DNA from 4 places in the Brevibacillus sp. AG genome. Region 2 is predicted to be linked to each of the others. Evidence: riboswitches for the same ligand, from Rfam matches in the RefSeq annotation. Region 2 holds a riboswitch; each other region holds the start of a gene.
The links. Region 2 has a riboswitch for S-adenosylmethionine ahead of metK (methionine adenosyltransferase). Riboswitches for the same ligand answer to the same signal wherever they lie in the genome.

Region 1 (3,935 bases), on a different contig from region 2:
CGTGCAGAATCCGAGAATACAGCCACAATCCAAACAAGGGGAGAAGTGGCAACCTATCCTGGAGTACACGCCAGCTGTTTCCTTCATGCAAAGAGGACGTGAAGATGGTACGGAGTGGCATATCGACGCGACCAATGGCAAGATTGTATATGGAACGGGAGATAACGGGCTTGCCTATGATCAGTTAAATGCGAAGGAAGCACATCCGATCGAATCTCCAAAGGAATACGTCAAGGTTCGCTCCAAGGATGAGGCAAAAGCACTGCTGCAAGCGGAATTCGGTATACAAGTAGATGACTCGACCTATAGAGAGAGTAAGAGTTACCGTGATGGACACAAGGAATACGTCTGGAATGATAAAAATGACAAGTATATTGGCGTAGAAGTCATCGCAGAAACAGGCAGTGTCGTCGGGCTGGGATCACCGCGTTCCGATACAGCAGTGACAGTCAAACGAGAGCAAGCAGAAGAGGCTTCACTCGCCTTTCTGCATAAATACGTCGATCCAGGCGTAAAAGAAGTGCAATTGGCACAAGTTATACAGCCAGGCGAAGCGAATCCTGTGTCATCGGGCGAATGGGAATTCAGATATCTCATGAGCAAGGATGGCATTCCAGTACAGGATCGCGGGCAAAAAGCGGCTTATTCAGTAACAGTCGATCCGTCTTCTGGCAAAGTGACAAAGTTTGAAAACTACAGAGAGACGCACGAGCTGGTGGAGCTTCCAGCATCCGACGAGATCGTCTCGAAAGACAAGGCTGTTGAGGCGTATTTACGCGTCATGCCTTTAAAGCTGGTCTATTTGATGAGAGATGTGGATGGGCAAAAATTAGCTCAACCAAAGCTGGCGTATGTGCCGTGGAGTGACGAAAAGCTGGCGCTAAAATTTATTACTCTGGATGCCGTGACAGGCAAGATCATCACCAAATAACAAGAAAAAAAGGCTATCCCGCAGCCATTCCTGATGGCTTTTGGGATAGCCTTTTTTAAACACTTATCTAACAGTCGTCACATGAACACCCAATAATTACCAACAGGATAAACAGCACGAGCACGATTGCGAAGCAGTCACCGAAGAATCCGTTTCCGCAGAATGATGTACTCATCTTTGTTTCCCCTCCTTTCCGTTATACTCCAGTCTATACACGAATGCGGATATTGGACTGGGCGGATGCCCAGCTAAGGCAAAAATGGGCGCGTATGAGGAGAGGCTCAGTAAAAAATAGACAATTCACAATTGACGGGGAGACAAAGGGGGTGTTAAGATACTTGCAAACATTCAAGACATTTCGCCAAACAACTAAATGACAAGTGTACGACTCTTATCCAGAGAGGCAGAGGGACTGGCCTGATGAAGCCTCGGCAACCGGTAAAAATCCGGTGCCAATTCCAGCAAAGCTATGTGCTTTGAAAGATAAGAGGATGTCTCAGGCGTTTTCGTATCTGCTGACAAATCCTCTTCTTTCAAAGAAGAGGATTTTTTTATTTACCCAATTACGGAGAATAAGCCGATGCAAGGTAGAAAAGGGGCACGTCAATGAAACCAACTTTTCGCGAACAACTTTCCCGGAAAATTCTGATTCTGGACGGTGCAATGGGCACCATGCTTCAACAGGCAAACCTGACTGCTGATGATTTCGGCGGTGAAGCCTATGATGGCTGTAATGAACTCCTGAACCTGACCAGACCAGATGTGATCCGTTCCATTCACGAGAAATATTTAGCGGCGGGCGCAGACATCGTCGAGACAAATACGTTTGGTGCTGCTTCCATCGTTTTGGCTGAGTACGATGTGCCAGAAAAAGACCTTGAGATCAATATAGCCGCAGCCCGCTTGGCCAGAGAAGCGGTGGATGCCTATTCTACGGAGGAGTGGCCGCGTTTTGTAGCAGGTGCAATGGGACCTACGACCAAAACCCTTGCGTTGACAGGCGGTGTCACTTTCGAAGAACTGGTCGAGGCGTATTATCGTCAGGCAAAAGGTCTGATCCTTGGCGGCTCCGATGTTCTTCTATTGGAAACCTCGCAAGACACGTTAAACGTCAAGGCTGGCGGAATCGGGATTCGCAAAGCTTTTGAAGAGCTTGGACAGGAGCTCCCGGTGATGCTGTCAGGTACGATTGAGCCGATGGGCACAACGCTGGCGGGCCAAAACATCGAGGCGTTTTACATCTCCTTGGAGCATTTACAGCCAGTCTCCATTGGTCTGAACTGTGCGACAGGACCAGAGTTCATGCGTGATCATCTGCGGACACTGTCAGGAATTGCCCAATGTGCGGTTAGCTGTTATCCGAACGCAGGCTTGCCAGACGAGAACGGTCATTACCATGAAACGCCACAGGGACTTGCTTCGAAAATGCGGGCATTCGCTGATCAGGGCTGGATAAACGTCGCTGGCGGTTGCTGCGGAACAACGCCTGACCATATTCAAGCGATGGCAGAAGCGTTGAAAGACTGCAAGCCGCGCAGTGCAGCTGTGGAACCGCTGAGCGCAGTCTCCGGGATCGAGGTTGTTTACGTCGAAGATGACAATCGTCCTCTACTAGTAGGGGAGAGGACCAATGTCATCGGTTCCAAAAAATTCCGTGAAATGATTGCAGCTGGTCATTATGAAGAAGCATCTGATATTGCCCGAGCACAAGTGAAGCGCGGCGCACATGTCATCGATATATGCTTGGCTGACCCCGACCGTGATGAATACGAAGATATGGAAAAATTCCTACAGTTCATCGTGAAAAAAGTAAAAGCGCCCCTCATGATCGACTCGACAGATGCCAAGGTCATGGAACTGGGACTTCGCTATTCGCAAGGGAAGGCCATTCTCAACTCGATCAACTTGGAAGACGGGTTGGAGCGATTTGAGGAAGTCGTTCCGCTTATTCACAAATTCGGTGCCTCCGTTGTCGTTGGAACGATTGAGGAAGCGGGTATGGCTATCACTCGCGAAAAGAAGCTGGAGGTCGCGCAACGCTCGTACGACATTCTTGTCAACCAGTATGGCATAAAACCACAGGATATTATATTCGATCCACTCGTCTTTCCAGTAGGGACAGGGGATGAACAATACATCGGCTCTGCCAAGGAAACCGTAGAAGGAATTCGTTTGATTAAACAGGTAATGCCTGCTTGCAAGACGATCCTGGGTGTCAGTAACGTTTCCTTCGGCTTGCCTCCTGCGGGTCGGGAAGTACTGAATGCGGTCTTCTTGTACCACACAACTCTCGCAGGGCTTGATTACGCCATCGTCAACACGGAAAAGCTGGAGCGCTACGCTTCGATTCCAGAAGACGAGAGAAAGCTGGCAGAAGCCCTCCTATTCGAGACAAATGATGAGACATTGGCGGCCTTTACCGAATTTTATCGCCAAAAGAAAAAGGAAGTCAGTGTGGAAGTCTCCTCGTTAACGCTCGAAGAACGCTTGGCCCGTTATGTGGTCGAAGGCTCCAAGGATGGCCTGGTGGAAGACCTAAAGCTGGCTCTGGATAAATACACACCGCTCGAGATCATCAACGGTCCGCTGATGGCTGGGATGGAAGAGGTTGGTCGCCTGTTCAACGGCAACCAGTTGATCGTGGCAGAAGTATTGCAGAGTGCAGAAGTCATGAAGGCATCCGTTTCGTTTTTAGAGCCATTCATGGAAAAAAGCGATGCCGCTGCCAAGGGGAAAATCTTGCTGGCGACAGTCAAGGGCGATGTACACGACATCGGAAAAAACCTCGTGGAAATTATTTTGTCAAACAACGGCTACAATGTCGTGAACCTAGGGATCAAGGTGCCGCCAGAGCAACTGATTGCCGCATGCAGAGAAGAAAAGCCGGATGCCATCGGTCTGTCTGGACTCTTGGTAAAATCCGCACAGCAAATGGTCATTACAGCACAAGACCTGCGTGATGCAGGCATTGATATCCCGATGATGGTTGGCGGTGCGGCGTTGA
Region 2 (3,935 bases):
TGACGAGCTGTCTCCAGTACGACTGGACTTGTGTAGCCGAATGGCAACGAGATGACTTGGATCTCTTGCTTCATCCATTCGCTTAAACTAACGCGAGATATACTGAAATCCACATAGAGTCGGTCCCTGTACTCTTTTTCTTCCTCTAGACGCTGCAAGTCTTTCAGATAGACCGGAGCTGTTTCTGGGCCAAGATCGCCCCACTCATTTCGTTCTTCCTCTTCATGCAGACTGTACGTATGGGAACCGATTGTAACCAGTCCCGAATGAATCATTTCGTTAACCTGTTGACGCGTAAGTGGTGGCGTCATATTCTCCCGTTTTCGATCAGCTACATCTCTTAAGCGCCCCGCAATCGCGAAGTTCACTGAAGGGTAGCCGTATGTACGTAAGATCGGAAATGCTTCTGTGTAGTAACTCTCATACCCATCGTCAAACGTAATCAAAACAGCATTCTCAGTCGGTAAGGTACCCGTCTCCATAAATCGCAGGAACTCATCCAACGAAATCGGATTCAGGTCGTTATCATGCAAAAATTTCATGTGTCGGGCAAATTGATCAGGAGCTATGACATACCGCTGATTCGATTGATCCGTGACATGATGGTACGTCAAAACCACAACCTGATTGTTATACCACTTTTTCGTTTGAACCGCTGCTTCTTCAATTAGTGTGACGTTTGGCTCAGCATTTTTTGTCTCACTTATGCTTATAGACGTATCCACTTGGGGAAAAGGTTGCACTTCTTGTTTATTCTTTTTTTCCAGAAAAGATTCGCCTAACAACCCAATAGCCACTGCAAAAAACAAAAAAGTAAGAAACACGATCAGGAAGAGCCTTCTGTTCGGCAAAAAAACCCCTCCTCTACTTCCTCACTAGGAGATTCGACACAGTCCTACAAATTCCTGTGCAACAATTGGCCCAATAATTGGATGACTTTGCTCCTAAAATGAAAAAGAGCCCAGTAGCAACACCAGGCTCTTTTTATGTCATTCATGTTATTACAGTTGAGCAGCCTCTTGCTTCAGGATTTCTGCCTTGTCTGTTTGCTCCCAAGGAACATTCAGGTCATTGCGTCCGAAGTGGCCATATGCAGCTGTTTGTTTGTAGATAGGACGACGCAGGTCGAGCTGCTTGATGATACCAGCAGGACGCAGGTCGAAGTGTTTGCGAACCAATTTCACCAGAGCTTCTTCGGAAATCGTACCTGTGCCGAATGTATCTACTGCAATAGAAACTGGTTGTGCTACACCAATTGCGTAAGCAACTTGTACTTCGCATTTGTCTGCGAGGCCAGCAGCCACGATGTTTTTCGCTACATAACGAGCTGCGTAAGCACCGGAACGGTCAACTTTTGTCGGATCTTTACCGGAGAACGCACCACCGCCATGACGAGCATAACCGCCGTAAGTATCTACGATGATTTTGCGGCCAGTCAAGCCAGCATCCCCTTGTGGTCCGCCAATTACGAAACGGCCAGTTGGGTTGATGAAGTATTTGGTATCAGCGTCCAAGAGTTCAGCTGGAACAACTGGTTTGATTACGTGTTCAACCAGATCTTGCTTGATTTGCTCCAGAGTTGTTTCAGGAGCATGTTGGGTAGAAATAACGATTGTATCGATACGAACTGGTTTGTCGCCATCGTACTCAACGGTTACTTGTGTTTTTCCGTCAGGACGGAGGTAAGCAAGTGTTCCGTTTTTACGTACTTCAGTCAGACGACGAGCCAATTGGTGGGACATGCTGATTGGAAGTGGCATCAGCTCAGGTGTTTCATTGCAAGCAAAACCAAACATCAAACCTTGGTCACCAGCACCAATTGCTTCGATCTCAGCGTCAGTCATTTTGCCTTCGCGTGCTTCCAATGCTTGGTCTACACCAAGTGCAATGTCAGCGGACTGCTCGCCAATTGCAGTAATAACACCGCAAGTGTCAGCGTCAAAACCGAATTTCGCACGGTCATAACCGATTTCACGAATGGTTTCACGAACGAGCTTTTGGATATCTACATAAGTGTTTGTAGTGATTTCTCCTGCTACGAGAACCAAACCAGTAGTTACGGAAGTTTCGCAAGCTACGCGAGCGTTTGGATCTTTGGACAGGATCGCATCCAAGATGGAGTCGGAAATTTGGTCACAAATTTTATCCGGATGTCCTTCGGTTACAGATTCGGATGTAAACAGACGACGACCTTTTTGCAAAGCCATGAGAAAATACCTCCTTTGACCTCATACAAATAGTGTGGTAGCCGAGTCAGGATTTTATCTACGTAAACGCAAATAAAAAACCCTTTCCATTTTTTAGGAGGAAAAGGTTTGAGCGTTTTTTGCTTCCTTCATCCTCTTATCGGCCAGAACAGATGTCCGTTCTGCTGGTTAGCACCGCTCTAGATCGGTTGCCGGGCTTCATAGGGCCAGTCCCTCCGCCTGCTCTGGATAAGAGTATCCATTACGGATAATAGAATAATTGTTTTTTTCAGAGATGTCAATAGGAAAAAATTTACTTATATTTGATAGGCCTTAGAAAGTACCACTACTACCTCTGCACGAGTTGCCCTTCCATTCGGTTTAAAGGAAGAACCGTAACCACTGAGCCAATTTCTAGATGTCAAAGCTTCAATGGCAGGAGAAGCCCAATGACTCGTTGGCACATCCTGATAATTCGAGGTACCACGGTTATACATTAAAACATCACGTGCCCGCGCGATCATGACCGCCATCTCTGCACGCGATATCGGCTGATCCGGCTTCATTTCATTCTTCGGGTACCCTTTCAAAATTCCTAATTGATAGGCTACACCTAGGTTGTGATACGCCCAGTGCCGCTTTTTCATATCCCGGAAGGTCGTGTTTCCTGTATAGGTAGTCGCTACCTTGGAACCGGTCGCACGCATCGATTTAAGCAGCATCGTCGCAAACTCTGCACGGGTCACTGCCTGATTCGGCTTGAACGAAGCATCATTGAATCCATTTACAATATCGCGAGAGCTAAGTCTGACGATCTCTGAGCGCGCCCAGTGGTCCGAAATATCTCGATAGCCCGCTATCAATTTCTGCTGCGTCACCGTGAGTCGGTACGAATCATATTTGAACGAAGTACCACTATTGAGACGTACATAGTATTTTCCTGGCTGCAAGCGCAAACCGATAACTTCATTCCCACTATTGGAAAGCTCGGCTACCTCGTTCGTCGAAGCAAGCGCATAGTTCATGTTTCGATCGCTGTAGAGTGCGAAACGAAAGCCACTATCCACAGGAATATACGGCGCTCGGAATGTCACATATGATTCGCTATTGACAGTAAATTGGAACCAGTCGGGATCAGCTGCTGTCGGAATTGTTCCTGACATCACTGTCCCACCGCTTAACGGAGACGCTTTTTGATAGGTATCATTCGGCTCATTGAAATCTTTTTTAACTGGCGTGTACCCCAAATCCAGCTGGTATTCGCCATTGACTGCATTCCGCGAATACTCGCTCACACGGATGTAATATTTACCCGGGGACACCTCTTTACTGACCCGCTCTGTCGGATTGACCCTTGTCCCATTATCGTATAGAGGATCCCAGACTACTGCTTTTTGACCAGGCGCTTGTTTGCCAAGACCCAGCAACAGATCCACTCTCTTGTTGTCAGGGCTTACAGTGACATCTAAATGCCCGTACTCGCGAACATAGTAAGAGAACCAATCCTGATCGCCTTCATCATGAAAATTGCCTGTTACACTGATTTGGTTCCCTACAAGCGGTCTGGCCGTTTCTTGTGTATCGTTCGGTTCATTTCGGTCAGGGTTGATCGTAAATTTACTCGTCAACACGTAGTTAAAAGCGTTGTTGACGCCTCCATTGCGCATTAAGCGGATGTTCATACTTCCTGCCTTGACCGGGACCGTTATCGTATCGCCATTCCCGAAGTACTGTGTAATCGGTTGACGA
Region 3 (3,935 bases), on a different contig from region 2:
AGTCTACCGCTTGCTGAGAGCCCGTTGTGATGATCATATTATCTACACCGACGTTCATATGCTTTTGCTTCATGCGGGATGCAATCCACTCACGAAGCGGCAAGTATCCATCAGTTAATCCGTACTGAAGAGCTTTAGCTCCTTGTTCAAATGCGCGGTTGAACGCTTCACGCATCTCTGCAATTGGAAAAGAATCCTCTGCTGGCAGTCCACCTGCGAGCGAGAGCACTTGATTGCCTTGGGTCAGCTTCAAGATTTCCCGGACAGCCGAGGAGGATAGTGCTTCGACAGATTTTGAAAATGAGTACTCCATGTTCCGTTCCCCCTTGATTTTGCTTATCCTTGTTTTATCACTGTCCACAGCGTAAGTCCAATCCTTGGTAGCTATGAGTGGATAGGTTTTGACTATGTCGAGCGGTTGTTCAATCGTTAGTCTTGACCACTGCATGCAAAAAACCCCTCTTCGTCTCAACCGAAAACGAAAAGGGGTCCAATATGTATGGGCTATATCTTCCTAGGCGATGCGAAACACACGCGGTTTCTCTGTGTGTGGGAGGAAAGAGAGGTCTACGTGCGTGGACGCTTCTTCCATGCCAATATCGTTTGCCAACAGCAATGCCTCTTCCAGGAAGGTCGGCGTACAGCTGCCTTCATTCAGTTCACAGAGACGTTTCAAACGCTTCAGTCTCTCTGCGGATTTCTCCACTCTCATGCCTTCATTCGTCAGCTCACAAACGTTGACGTGACGAGCATCAGCGATCATGCTGATATCATTCACATGGACAATCAGTCTTTTGCCTTCTTCCGTAACAAAACCGATCGAGCAAAAATGCGCACCTGACATTTCCAAACGAGTGAGAACAGCATTGGCGTAAACTTCTCCCGTCCGCAGGCGAATCTGGCCTGCTTCAATGGCTCCGCCGATTTTCCGCTCGTTGGCGATCACCGTATACATATCCGTGTAACCGTTAATCTGATAGCGCATGGTACCCTCCCGCTCTCGATGAGACTAATTATCATTAACAATGCCATCGTATAATGAAAATCATTATCTGTCAATAATGAGAATGATTTTTATTCTAGAATAAAAAAGCCACACTCCATTTGTATGGTAGTGTGGCCGAATTACCTCGCCTTTATTTTGTTTTCGTAAATAACCCCAACCGCTCAATTCGCTGAACCGCTTCTAAGAGACGCTCTTCATTTGATAACAAAGCTGCTCGCACATAACCCTCACCTGTCGGACCAAAGCCATTTCCTGGCGCTACGACGACATGCGCTTTTTCCAAAAGCAGGTCAGAGAACTCCACGGATGTGAAGCCGCTTGGAACAGGAAGCCAAGCAAAAAACGACCCTTGAGATGGTGGCGCCTGCCAGCCAATCCGATGCAGATTGGAGTACAAAGCATTGCGGCGGCTTTCGTAGACAGCAACGAGATCGCGAACGCACTGCTGTGACTCTGTCATCGCCTTCGCTGCCGCCATCTGTACCGCTCCGAACAGACTGACGAAGTAATGGTCCTGAATGAGATTAATCAGACGAACCAGCTCGCGATTTCCTACCATAGCACCAACACGCCAGCCTGCCATGTTGTACGTTTTAGACAAGGTATAAAATTCTACACCCACTTCTTTTGCACCCGGAACCTGCATGAAGCTGACCGGCTTTTTCCCGTCATAGCTGATCGCCCCGTAGGCGAAGTCGTGGCAGACGACGATTTCATGTTTTCGGGCAAAACGAATGGTCTCCTCATAAAACTCCAGTGGTGCGTTGACTGCTGTCGGATTGTTCGGATAGTTGAGAAACATCAGTTTCGCTCGATCCAAATCAGTTTGGGAGAGCTGGCTGTAATCTGGCAAGAAGTCATTTTCCGCCTTCAACGGCATCATGACCATCCGTCCGTTTACGACAGCAACACCCGACCAATAATCCGGATAGCCTGGGTCTGGAACCAGTGCAACATCGCCTGCATTCATAAGGACTTGGCAAATCTCTACGAGTCCGGTTTTGCTGCCGAACAATATCGCGACTTCTTCCTCCGGATCGAGGTCCACATCAAATTCTTGCTTATACCAATGAGCCACTGCCTGCTTCAGTTCCACGCGTCCCTGAAAAGGCGGATATTTGTGATGGAGTGGTTGTGCCGCTTGCGCCTGTAATTCTTCAATAATGTGTGGCGGTGTCGGCAAATCAGGATTGCCCTGCCCTAGGTTTATGACGTCATGGCCTTGCGCAATGACCTTGTTTACTTTTGCCACCAGGGTCGCAAAAAACTGGGTAGGGAGTCGATCAATCATGTCGGAGGGTTGAATGCGCATCTTTCTTCCATTCCTTTCTTGGGCCCAATACAGTAAAACCCCCTTTTTCCATACAGAAAAAGGGGGAGATCAGCTTGGTCACGTCCTTATCTGTCAGGAAAAAATCCTGCTGGAATTGGCACAGCATCTGTCCATCACATAGAACAGATCCGCTGCCGGGCTTCATAGGGCCAGTCCCTCCACCTCTCTGAATAAGTCAAACACACGGAATATACTGTTTTTTCGTCTATATCATACTACTTGAGCACGTAAACCGTGTCAAGATGCTTGATTCTGTAAGGGTACCTGATGCCTTCTTTTTTGAAAAGATGTGTGGAAGGCAAAGAATGCGACAGACAACAGACACAAGCCCGCCATCACGAACAATAGTCCCTGCGCATGAATCGATTGGAAAATGAAGGCGCCGAGAAGTGGTCCGAGCATCCGCCCAGCAGATCCAGTCCCTGCAATCAGACCTTGAATGAAGCCTTCTCGTCCCTCTGGCGTAAACTGTGCCGCTACTGCCGGCACCGCTGGCCATACGAGCATTTCTCCCAGCGTCATGATGAACATGCCTGCAACAAAGCCTGCATAAACCGTTGATTGAGACAAAATCAACATCGACATGGCAAAAATATAAGCGCCCAAGAGCATTTGTGCTTTTAGCGTACGGGCAAAGCGTCGAATGACCCACGCAATCAATGGCTGACCAAACAGGATCAAACCACCGTTTAGCGTCCACAACAGACTGTATTGACGGAGTGAAATGCCCAGGGATTGCATGTAGGTCGACAGCACCGTTGTCCATTGGACATAGACAATCCAGCTAATGAGCAACCCTCCGCATAAGAGCAGCAATGCTCCCCATACGACCTTGGTCTCTTGCTGTGGTTCTCGTAGAAGTTCTCCCTCAGCTTGTTCGGGAGCAGTCGTCTGCAATTGACGTTTTTGCTCTGCCAGTTTTAACTGACGCGGCAAAATGAGCATAAACATCGTCAGTACAATTACTTGTGTGATCGCATTTCCGAAAAACGTCCAAGCAAACGAAACGCTTGCCAAGAAGCCGCCTAAAGCAGAGCCGGCAGCTACACCCACATTGAGGGCGACGTAAATCAGATTGATTCCTTTACGGCCTCCCTCCGGCCATAAAACCACTGCCAGCGCATTCATAACGGGAGAAAGGGATCCATAAAACAGACCATTCAATAATAACAGTAGGACATATACGGTAAAATCTTGTGTAACACCTAAACAGACCGAAATAATCATTCCACCGATGGAGCCTACAACAATGGTGCGCATTTTACCCCAGCGGTCAAACATCATCCCGCCGACAATACTCCCGATCAGGAATGCGCCTTGATTTAAAAGCAACAAGAAGCCGGCTACAGTCAGCGGCTTTCCGAGATGGTTGTGAATATAGATCGTGACCAGCGGCCAAATACACGCCATTCCGGTAGAAAAAATGACGGCAGCAATCGCCAATAAACGAATGCTGCTCGGATAGGATTCCCACTTTTGCCTCATGGCTTACTTCTCACCCCGATGGAAATCGCCGCTTTTTCCGCCTGTTTTGGATTGCAGACTGGTCGGACCGATTATCATTTCTTTATCCATGGCTTTGCACATGTCATACAC
Region 4 (3,935 bases), on a different contig from region 2:
AGTTTCAAATCAATCTCCACCGGCTGATCCGACTGATTCCGTACGAGGATTAGACTTGTATACGGATACCCTGCACAATTTTTGGTACAATCTTGTCTGCTGTATACGATGGCGAGATCAATGGGCTTCTCATTGTCCATCTTCGCCGCTTTCCACTTGTCTTTTGCTTTTTGTACGACGGTGACATACTCCGCTTTTTTCAAAAAGGGTCCCATGCCTAAAAAGGCAGCAGCAAAAAAGCTAAACATGCCAAAGGCTGTGCATAGAAAAACGAGGTTCATTTTCCAAAACTGTTTTCTCATCGTGATCAAGAAGCCAATATACATGAGGATACAAACAAACACCAACAGGATACAAAAGTATAAAAATAGCTCCAAGTCGGCCGCCGTAGGTAACACCGGAATGCCATACTTCATTTGCCAATGTACATTCGCAGCGAAGCAACCTCCGTAAATCAATATGGCTGAAGCAATCGTGGGCCCCCATTTTTTCCAGAAAGGAGGCTTTTGGAATATTGCCGCAAGAACCCCCACCAAAACAGGAACGCCAAATAAGGGAATCAGCAAGTAATGCATCGAAAACCTCCCTCACTTCATTGTCATTATTTTCTACGAATGATATTCCGAAAAGTCTTCAAAATACATGGAAAACCATTTCGAAAAGGAGAGGGTTAAGCAAATGCAAACCGCTCGTCGCCTATTTCGCTATCGGAACATGATGCCCCTTCTCTGTCCCGTACTTTTCCTGCTTCTATTTCAGACGTTTCCTACCTATGCCCAGCCTCCCTATGCAAAATGGGGCAGGCTCGCGATGCAGGAAACGATGAAGCGATATCCAAACGCTCAAATTGTGGACTACCTGCACGTTGGACGAACACCAAAAACACCCACCACGTCGGAAGAGACGTTTAAGCTCTTGCTTCAAGAAGGCAATCGCAGGTGGGCGTTACTCGTTCATATTGAATTTGTGAATCAGACAGAAGAAGTCGTCAACATCTCCTATGAGGAGACCCGCTAGTCAGCGAGCTGTTCCATCTCTTTCATCATGACTTCCATGTCCATGTCAGCTGCCATCCCGTACGCGCGGCGCATGTTTCCATCTCCATCCACAAGGAACATGCGAGCCGTATGCGCATAAGAACCATCTGGCTGCTTCATAACCATCAGACCAAAATCCTTCGTCACTTTCTCTACAGCCTGAGCGTCACCGCGCAGGAACTTCCAGCCACTCTGATCTGCCTTGAACTTGGCTGCGTACTCTTGCAAGACTTCTGGCGTATCGTTATCAGGGTCAAAGGAAATGGAGATAAACTCTACTTTGTCTCCAAACAGTCCCTTTTCCTTCAACTGATCTTGCAGCTTGGCCATGTTGTACGTGGTAGCCGGACAAATATCCGGGCATTTGGTAAACATAAACTCAACCAGTCGTACCTTACCAGCACTTTCATTAAATGTATAGGTTGTTCCGTTACTGTTGTCTAAGGTGAAGTCTGCGATGGGCTTCAATACTTCGATCTTCTCTTGTGTCATGTACTTATAACCAAATACTCCGACGATAGCCAAAAGGATAATACCAGCTAACACAGGAAACCAATGTTTTTTCATCCCAGATTCCTGCTGCAATTGTGTTCCTTCACTCACGGGTTGCTTCCTCCCTGCTTGTCCCATGCGTGATGCCTCCTGATTACACACGGGAGGCATTCACACTGTTTCTATCACTTCTTACTGTTCTACTTCACCTGGCCATGCGAGCATGCCGCCAACCATATTCGCCACGTCATATCCTTGTGCACTCAAATACGCTGTAGCATTATGGCTTCTGGCACCACTACGGCAAACCATCACAATCGGAATGTTCTTATCCAGCTCATCGATACGATGTGGCAAAAAGCCGAGTGGGATCAGCTTCGCCTCTTTAATGTGACCTGCATTCCACTCATCGACCTCACGCACATCAATGACTTGCAGCTCCTCTTTGGCTTCCAGCTTTTCCAACAGCTCTTGTGGTGTCATTTCCTTTACTCCATGGCTCATCGCTATTTATCCTCCTATATGTACGATCAGATCAGTTGTAACCACCTCCATGATATCACACGCTTTTTTACTTTTCTAACGCGAAGAGCACTTGGCTTTACCCTGCATCTATGCTCCCTATTTTCTACCATTATCTCCTATTTCGCTGTGGCAGTAGCCACACGGGATGTGAACAGCTTGAGGCAAAAGCGTTACAAATTAATGGCATGAGTGAAACACCTTTCATCCATATATACATAAAAACCTCCCTGATAACTACATATTCTACATTGACAGCAAGGTGTTATTTTCATACAATTACGACAACAACTTTTCTCATCAAGAGCGGTGGAGGGACAGGCCCTACGAAGCCCGGCAACCAGCAGACTAGCTGCATGGTGCCAATTCCTGCAGAATCCAGTGATTCTGAGAGATGAACACAAGCCCGTGCATGATCGGAGCCTTCTTCTTCTCAGGAGAATGCTCCGTTTTTTTATTAGTCGATTTCATAGTAGAAGGAGAGATGAACATGTCCGATCAACAACAATGGAAGCCAGAAACGCTTGCGGTACACGGTGGGCAAGAGGTTGACCCTGTAACAGGCTCACGTGCTGTTCCGATCTATCAGACGACCTCCTACGTTTTCCGCGATACGGAGCATGCAGCCAATCTGTTTGGGTTAAAAGAGTTTGGGAACATCTATACACGCATCATGAATCCGACCCAGGATGTATTTGAGAAGCGTGTTGCCCTGCTCGAAGGTGGTGTTGGTGCATTGGCGACCGCATCCGGGCAAGCTGCCATTACATTCGCCATCTTAAATATTGCGCATGCAGGAGACGAGATCGTCGCTTCCAGCAGTCTCTACGGCGGTACCTACAACCTGTTCGCCCACACGCTCCCCCGCCTCGGTATCAAAGTTCATTTTGCTGATCATTCCAATCCGGAAAATTTCCGTGCCTATATCAACGAAAAGACAAAAGCCGTGTTTTGCGAGACGATCGGCAATCCACGCATTGATGTCGCTGATATTGAGGCGATCGCCAATATTGCCCACGAAAATGGCGTACCTTTGATCGTGGACAACACCTTCGCGACTCCGATTTTGTGCCGTCCTTTTGAGCACGGGGCCGATATTGTCGTGCACTCCACCACCAAATTCATCGGCGGCCACGGAACAGCAATTGGCGGTATTATCGTAGACTCTGGAAAATTTGACTGGAACAACGGAAAATTCCCTGGTCTGACTACACCAGACCCAAGCTACCATGGCGTTGTCTATACAGAGGCAGTCGGTCCGCTCGCCTATATTATCAAGGCGCGCGTCCAGCTCCAGCGCGATATTGGTGCTGCCGTCGCCCCGATCAATTCCTTCTTGTTCCTGCAAGGATTAGAAACACTGCATCTGCGCATCGAACGGCATAGCCAGAACGCCTTGGCAGTAGCCCAATTCCTCGCCAATCACTCTGCCGTAGAGTGGGTGAGTTATCCAGGACTCGAGTCAGACTCCCAGCGTGAGTTGGCACAAAAATATTTGCCAAAAGGTGCTGGCGCGATCCTGACCTTTGGAATTCGCGGTGGCGTTGAGGCAGGAAAAACGTTGATCGAGTCCGTGAAGCTGTTCTCCCATCTCGCAAATGTCGGGGACTCCAAGTCACTCATCATTCATCCAGCTAGCACAACACATCAGCAGATGACACAAGAAGAGCAGGCAGCAGCCGGAGTGACTCCGGGACTTATTCGCCTCTCCGTCGGTACAGAATCGATCGACGATATCATTTCTGATCTGGAGCAGGCATTGCAGCGTGCGTTGCAATTATCCACGGTAGGTTAACCATACCTTCAAAAGAAAGAAGAATCATGATCTCTCTGGATAGAGATTTATGATTCTTCTTTTACTTTTCTATTCATGTTCGAAAAATG

Region 1: it holds a riboswitch for S-adenosylmethionine, as region 2 does, so the genes downstream of both, metH (methionine synthase) here and metK (methionine adenosyltransferase) in region 2, are expected to answer to the same signal.
Region 3: it holds a riboswitch for S-adenosylmethionine, as region 2 does, so the genes downstream of both, POF51_RS14275 (pyridoxal phosphate-dependent aminotransferase) here and metK (methionine adenosyltransferase) in region 2, are expected to answer to the same signal.
Region 4: it holds a riboswitch for S-adenosylmethionine, as region 2 does, so the genes downstream of both, POF51_RS27440 (homocysteine synthase) here and metK (methionine adenosyltransferase) in region 2, are expected to answer to the same signal.

Annotation. Positions count from the first base shown of each region.
Region 1 covers NZ_JAQMYO010000010.1:54,780-58,714, reverse strand. Annotated here, with positions in the region: gene POF51_RS24300 (YcdB/YcdC domain-containing protein) at 1-931, shown strand, start outside; gene POF51_RS24295 (YjcZ family sporulation protein) at 999-1,106, opposite strand; SAM riboswitch class I at 1,320-1,421, shown strand; gene metH (methionine synthase) at 1,538-3,935, shown strand, end outside.
Region 2 covers NZ_JAQMYO010000004.1:409,706-413,640, reverse strand. Annotated here, with positions in the region: gene POF51_RS13215 (polysaccharide deacetylase family protein) at 1-851, opposite strand, end outside; gene metK (methionine adenosyltransferase) at 1,002-2,207, opposite strand; SAM riboswitch class I at 2,341-2,442, opposite strand; gene POF51_RS13205 (S8 family peptidase) at 2,504-3,935, opposite strand, start outside.
Region 3 covers NZ_JAQMYO010000005.1:69,544-73,478, forward strand. Annotated here, with positions in the region: gene POF51_RS14265 (aminotransferase-like domain-containing protein) at 1-313, opposite strand, end outside; gene POF51_RS14270 (hypothetical protein) at 515-985, opposite strand; gene POF51_RS14275 (pyridoxal phosphate-dependent aminotransferase) at 1,137-2,318, opposite strand; SAM riboswitch class I at 2,402-2,516, opposite strand; gene POF51_RS14280 (MFS transporter) at 2,577-3,824, opposite strand; gene moaC (cyclic pyranopterin monophosphate synthase MoaC) at 3,828-3,935, opposite strand, start outside.
Region 4 covers NZ_JAQMYO010000014.1:33,299-37,233, forward strand. Annotated here, with positions in the region: gene POF51_RS27420 (hypothetical protein) at 1-575, opposite strand, end outside; gene POF51_RS27425 (YqzG/YhdC family protein) at 679-1,017, shown strand; gene POF51_RS27430 (SCO family protein) at 1,014-1,640, opposite strand; gene POF51_RS27435 (rhodanese-like domain-containing protein) at 1,722-2,033, opposite strand; SAM riboswitch class I at 2,346-2,452, shown strand; gene POF51_RS27440 (homocysteine synthase) at 2,542-3,846, shown strand.